Regions from separate parts of the Pseudoalteromonas sp. SWYJ118 genome, predicted to be linked through region 3. Evidence: predicted binding sites of a transcription regulator. Region 3 holds the regulator's gene; each other region holds the start of a gene.

Region 1 (2,280 bases), on a different contig from region 3:
CCCACCAAGGTCTGCGATAGTAAAAAGCGACGCACTCTAGTACACCTAGCATGATCATAAACGATCCTAAGTAATGATCGTTTAAAACATAAATGCCAAATAAACCAAGCGCAACGAGGAGTACAAGTAAAAAGTACTTAGGTTTGGCGCGCTTACTGTAGGGGAGTGACTCGTCAAAGCACTCGTAAAAGTAAGGTTTATCTAGTGTGTAGGTTGTTGTAAATGCCATATTGCCTTGCTTTAAATATCGTTTTTTTTATTTTAACAAGCTAGCCGCTAAATGAGCAGCTTTATAGTCAGTGATTTTATTACAGACACAAAAAAACGGCCCTAAGGCCGTTTTTTAGCGATACAAGAAGAATTAACAGTTAGTTTCTTCAGCGTTTACGCCTTCTTTAACATTTTCACATGCATCTTCTACTTTGTTTTGCACGTCAGTTACTGCTTCGTCAATACGTTCGCCTGCGTCTTCTGCATGATTGTCTTCACAACCCATGATAAAGAAACTTGCGAATAGACCGATTAGTGCTGCTTTTACAGTTGTTGAATTCATAATGTAATTCCTTGTAAGTGTTAATTAAATTTTAGTGTTTGTTAGTTGAATGCTTTATCTACCTGGGTGATTTACCACGTAGTGCACCTGAAACTAATGAGATCACTAAAAGTACTAAAAATATAAAAAATATAATTTTTGCTATACCAGCTGCGGCACCTGCGATGCCACCAAAACCTAACACTGCAGCGATTAAAGCAATAACTAAAAATGTAATTGTCCAGCGTAACATTGTTTTCTCCTTGGTTATCAAATTTGCTCACAATAACTAATGCCAGTTATATGCCAAAGTTTATTTTTGTTTTATATCAAGTGGTTATGGTTTTTAACTGTGTTTTTAGTTATTAGTTAGTTAGTAATTTTTACGCTTTGTTATGTAAGTTATTCACACTGTTACAAGTTACCGGTAAATATTCACTAAAAATAATCTTTTTGGTAAGACCAATTAACAATTGGTGTGTGTTTTTGTACTTATTATAAAATTTGGCGGTTATTTTTATTAAGTTGAATAGTTAATTAACAACTTCCATATAACTATTAGCTATAGTCGTTATTTTCTGTATGTATTGTAGGGCGCATGATTGCTGGGTTATGGCATGTAAATTTGTTGAGTGTTATGTTGTTTATAGTTTAATTGGTTTTACCAATTTACAAGATGTAGACAAAGCGACTAGTTTTGTTATTATCCAGTGAATAAATATTTAATTAAATCGATTTTTTATTTTCGATATGGGTTTCAAGGGGGAGAAAAATGGATATAGGTGCTCTACTCACAACGGCTGGTAGCTTAATGCTAACTGGTATGGTTGGGGTGTTTGTATTTCTGTCGATATTAATTGGTGCAGTAACGCTTATGTCTAATTTGGTGACGCGCTATAGCGAACCAGAGGCATCACCAGCTAAATCACCGTCTTTTAAATCTCAAGGTGTGCCTAATGAGCACATCGCTGCTATTAGTGCTGCCATTGCTCAGTACAAATCAAATAATAAATAAGGGGCACACACATGGCTAAATTAAAATTAACAGAATTGGTATTACGCGATGCGCACCAATCATTGCTCGCAACACGTATGCGCCTAGACGATATGCTACCTATTGCTAGCAAGCTAGATGATGCAGGTTATTGGTCTATTGAATCGTGGGGCGGTGCTACATTTGATTCGTGTATTCGTTATTTAGGCGAAGATCCTTGGGAGCGTATTCGCGCGCTTAAAAAAGCGATGCCTAATACTAAACAGCAAATGCTATTACGCGGTCAAAACCTATTAGGCTACCGCCATTACGCTGATGATGTAGTTGAAAAGTTTGTAGAACGCGCACATAAAAATGGCGTTGACGTATTTCGTATTTTCGATGCAATGAACGATGTACGTAACCTAGAAACAGCGATTAAAGCGGCTATAAAAGTAGGCGCACATGCTCAAGGTACTATTTCGTACACGGTAAGTCCTGTTCATACGCTTGATATGTGGCTGACTCTTGCTAAGCAATTAGAAGATTTAGGCTGTCACTCAATTTGTATTAAAGATATGGCGGGTTTATTAAAGCCGTACGATGCTGAAAAACTAATTAAAGCACTTAAGGAAACCGTGTCGGTTCCTATTGCTATGCAGTGCCACGCTACAACTGGTTTAAGTACTGCGACTTATCAAAAAGCGATTGATGCAGGCATTGATATGCTTGATACCGCTATTTCATCTATGAGTATGACTTACGGACACACAGC
Region 2 (2,280 bases), on a different contig from region 3:
AAACGCCAGCAAAGCAGTACTGCACATCATAAGTACCGCGCTCAAGCGAGTGAGCAACTGCACAAAACTATTGAAACAGCTATATATAAGCAGCTTGAAGATATAGATGGTGTAATCCACAGCACTATAGGTATTGAAGATGGCATTGCCAATATACTCGACATATTAGCTGTAAAGTCAGCGTCGGTAGGACGTTTAGAGCCACTGGTTAATGATATAAGCTGGTTGGGTAGAGAATTAGTAACGCTCGTTAATTTACCTTACTATCGTAATCAGCGTAGTAAAAATACGTCTGTAAAAGTAGATAAACCATCGCTTGCCCTTCGTTATATTGGCCTTGATAACTTACAGCTTGTTATTCCTACATTTGCTGCCCGTCATTGGATGCCACATAGCACCGAACCATTTTCATTATTAAAACGCCGGCTACGCGACAGCGCGATGGCAAACGCGATTGCTGCGCAAAAAATTGCACAAATTAATAATGTGAATGACGTACATGCATTTACCCTTGGTATGCTTTTAGATGTAGGGCGAATTGCATTAGTGCGCTTGTACTTAAAAACGTTTGAGAAAGTATGGCAACGCAAAGTGCAGTTAGCCCGAAATGAAAACCAAAAAGATTTACACACCGCATTATTAGAGCTACAGCCCGACCCGCTATTTTTAACCACTCTACTTAGCAATAAGTCGATAGAAGTAAGCGCCAAAGTAATAGACAAAATGGCTTTTAAATATTTACCGTTTAAAGGTGTAATGCAGCAGCTAGTAAATGGGGTAGATAAAGGCGATACATTACTGCCGTTAACAGAAGTAATGCTAAAGGCACGGTGCTACTCTCAATATCTTAATTTAAAAGAGCATCAACTTATTGAGCCTGATGAAACTCTAAGCTGGTTTTCGTACTTTAAGTTCACTAAAACGGAACTAAAAACCCTCCAATCGAGTAATTTTACCAATTTAGCTATTCAAATTGACTAAAAATCTGAATTTTTTGTTAATTTTTTTGCGACTAACCATTCATTCTCACTCTATTGTTATATTGCATATTTGCCGATTAAAGCATGCGCGCCTTGGTGCTCATGCGGTTAGTTGTTTAAAAATAAGCATAAATAGCTATGCAAATAGTTATTCACTATCTATGAAATAATATCTTTAGCCCTTTATTTTCAAGGGATACATGAAAGTTTTTAACGAGACAGATATAAGTAATTCTGAAATAATGTGCGTCTGAAAATTGAACCACAAAGCAATTTTGCGCAATTATCAGGTTACTGATCTTGCCTATAAAGTTGGTTACAAATATTAACCAAACACCTATTTTGATGTTTTGTGTTGCTCACAATTAAGAGGAAATAAAATGACAGTCAATCGCGAATTATTTGATCACGTAATGGTTCCTAACTACGCACCTTCAAGCGTAATTCCTGTTCGAGGCGAAGGTTCTCGCGTCTGGGATCAACAAGGTCGAGAGTTTATCGACTTTGCTGGTGGTATTGCAGTTAACTGTCTTGGCCATTGTCACCCTGCATTAGTAGGCGCATTAAAAGAGCAAGGCGAAAAAATCTGGCATCTATCAAATGTAATGACCAATGAGCCGGCACTTCGCCTAGCTAAAAAAATGGTTGATGCTACATTTGCTGAAAAAGTTTACTTTGCCAACTCGGGCGCAGAAGCAAACGAAGCAGCGCTTAAATTAGCGCGTCGTTTTGCACTTGATAAGTTTGGCGCAGAAAAATCACAAATCATCGCGTTTAACAAAGGTTTCCACGGTCGTACATTCTTTACCGTAACTGTTGGTGGCCAAGCTGCATATTCAGATGGTTTTGGTCCTAAGCCTGGCGACATTGTACATTGTGATTACAACGACCTAGCTGCTTTTGAAGCGCTTATCAGCGATAAAACATGTGCCGTAATGATGGAACCTCTTCAAGGTGAAGGCGGTATTGTTTCACCAACTGACGAGTTTGCTCAAGGCGTTCGCGATTTATGTACTAAACATAACGCACTGCTTATTTTTGATGAAGTTCAAACAGGTGTTGGCCGTACTGGCGATTTATACGCATACCAAGGCTTAAACATAGTACCTGATATTTTAACTTCAGCTAAAGCACTTGGCGGCGGTTTCCCTATTGGCGCTATGATCACAACAACTGAAATTGCACAGCATCTTAAAGTAGGTACTCATGGTTCTACTTATGGCGGCAACCCGCTTGCGTGTGCTGTTGCAGAAGCTGCATTTGATACAGTAAATACCCCAGAAGTACTTGCTGGCGTAAA
Region 3 (2,280 bases):
ACTTATTTTTTAATGTGTTTGATGGTCAAGATGAATCACTTCGCGCAAAGTTAAAACAAGTAAGCGCTATTGAAGAAGAATTTAGCGATCAATTTTCAGAATCAATGCTCTCTTGCATGGTTGCTATTGGTGCGCAATATTGGCCGCATATCCTCCCTGAATACATCCCAAGCGAATTACAGAGCTTTCCTAATATAAACCATAGCGATCATCAAATGAGCGTACAACCGTGCGATTTATTTGTGCAAATTCGCTCTGACCGTGAAGACGTTAACCATTTATTTGCGCTGCAAATTTTAAAACTATTTGCCCCCGATGTTGAGCTGGTGGAGCAAATTCGTAATTTTCGCTTTTTAGATGGTCGTGATTTTAATGGTTTTATTTATGGTGGCGACACCGCACATGGAAGAAAAAAGCGCGCTACGGCTTTAATTAGTAACCCTGGCAATTTTGAAGATCAGGGGAGTTATATTCATGTACAGCGTTATAAGCATGACTTAACTATGTGGCAGCACTTATCATTGAGTGAGCAAGAACAAATAATGGGGCGTACGCGCCTTGATAACACGCTAATTACCCCTGCGATTGAAACCAGCCATGCTTCACGTAGTGAGCTAAAAGACGAAGACGGACAACCGCTATTATTAAATCAGAGCATGCCTTATGGCGATGTGTATGAGCAGGGAATGTTATCAATTTCATGCGCTTGTACGGGCACCGCATTTGAAAAAGTACTTAATAGTCGTTTAGGGGAAGGGGATTGTTACGACCACTGGCTTGATTTTACTCAAGCCGATATGGGTTCTGCTTTCTTTGCGCCTTCAGTCGGGTTTTTAAAACAAATTTAGTTTGCTATTAAACCGTATCAAATAAAATGCGAACACGTTCAAGTGTTACATCTATTTCAGATATTTTAGCAGGAGCGATAAAAATAGTATCGTCGCCTGCAATTGTTCCTAGTACGCCATCTGCTTTACCTAATGAATCTAATAAACGCGCAATAAGCTGAGCAGCACCTGGACTGGTACGAATAATGATCATCATTTCGTTGTGCATAATGTCGATTACTAATTGGCGTAATGGGCTTTTAGCCGTAGGTACACCCATTTCAGCTGGTAAGCAGTAAACCATTTCTTGTTTGGCGTTACGTGTGCGTACAGCACCAAATTTACTTAGCATGCGCGATACTTTACTTTGGCTTATATTGTCAAAGCCTTGATCTTTTAATGCATCAACTATTTCGCCTTGAGAGCCAAAATTTTCTTCTTTTAATAGTGATTTAAATGCTTTTACCAGTGCTTCTTGTTTATCTTGTGGTTGCATAGTCTTTATTCGTTTTTGTTATTTATGCCGCAAATTCTACACAAAAATGAATAATTATGCAGCAGTTGTTTAGTTAACTTGCCAGTTTGATGCGTTAAATCACAAAAGTTTACGACTATGGTCGAAAATATACTTGAAATAGACAGGATAAATTTGTTTTTAGTCGCTAATTTCATTATCTTAAGAGCCACAAATGTTTCCTACCTCAAATTACGGAGAATTCCAATGAAAGTTGCTGTATTAGGTGCTGCAGGCGGTATCGGCCAAGCGTTGTCTTTATTATTAAAAACAGGCTTACCAGCTGGCTCTGAATTATCACTTTATGATGTTGCACCAGTAGTACCAGGTGTTGCGGTTGACCTTTCTCACATCCCAACAGATGTTAAAGTAGCAGGCTTTGGCGCAGACGAATTAAACAAAGCGCTTGAAGGCTCTGACATCGTTCTTATCCCAGCGGGTATGCCACGTAAACCAGGTATGGATCGTGCTGATTTATTTAATGTAAATGCTGGTATCATCAAAACTTTAGCAGAAGGCATTGTTGCTAGCTGTCCTAAAGCGTTAGTAGGTATTATTACTAACCCAGTAAATGGCACAGTTCCAATCGTTGCTGAAGTATTCAAAAAAGCAGGTACTTACGACGCTAAACGCGTATTCGGTATTACTACGCTTGACGTTATTCGTTCAGAAGCATTTGTTGCTGAACTTAAAGGCGTAGACGTAGCAACTGTGAAAGTACCAGTAATTGGTGGTCACTCAGGCACAACTATTCTTCCTCTACTTTCTCAAGTTGAAGGTGTTTCTTTCACTGATGAAGAAGTTGCTGCACTTACTCCACGTATCCAAAATGCGGGTACTGAAGTTGTAAATGCTAAAGCAGGCGGTGGTTCAGCTACGCTATCTATGGGGGCTGCTGCAGCTCGTTTTTGTATGTCTTTAGTTAAAGGCCTACAGGGT

Evidence for each region. The regulator ArgR, encoded in region 3, controls arginine synthesis, uptake and breakdown. The targets are predictions, from matches to a motif close to ANTGAATANNTATTCANT.
Region 1: a site for ArgR is predicted at 1,242-1,259, ahead of I6F48_RS08700 (OadG family protein). Genes of this name have one in related genera too.
Region 2: a site for ArgR is predicted at 1,108-1,125, ahead of I6F48_RS10515 (aspartate aminotransferase family protein). Genes of this name have one in related genera too.

What each region holds. Positions count from the first base shown of each region.
Region 1 covers NZ_JADYXC010000006.1:164,406-166,685, reverse strand. Annotated here, with positions in the region: gene I6F48_RS08715 (YcxB family protein) at 1-229, opposite strand, end outside; gene I6F48_RS08710 (hypothetical protein) at 362-553, opposite strand; gene I6F48_RS08705 (DUF1328 domain-containing protein) at 612-785, opposite strand; gene I6F48_RS08700 (OadG family protein) at 1,305-1,547, shown strand; gene oadA (sodium-extruding oxaloacetate decarboxylase subunit alpha) at 1,559-2,280, shown strand, end outside.
Region 2 covers NZ_JADYXC010000009.1:42,691-44,970, reverse strand. Annotated here, with positions in the region: gene I6F48_RS10520 (HDOD domain-containing protein) at 1-981, shown strand, start outside; gene I6F48_RS10515 (aspartate aminotransferase family protein) at 1,361-2,280, shown strand, end outside.
Region 3 covers NZ_JADYXC010000015.1:32,791-35,070, reverse strand. Annotated here, with positions in the region: gene I6F48_RS14015 (Dyp-type peroxidase) at 1-848, shown strand, start outside; gene argR (transcriptional regulator ArgR) at 856-1,323, opposite strand; gene mdh (malate dehydrogenase) at 1,549-2,280, shown strand, end outside.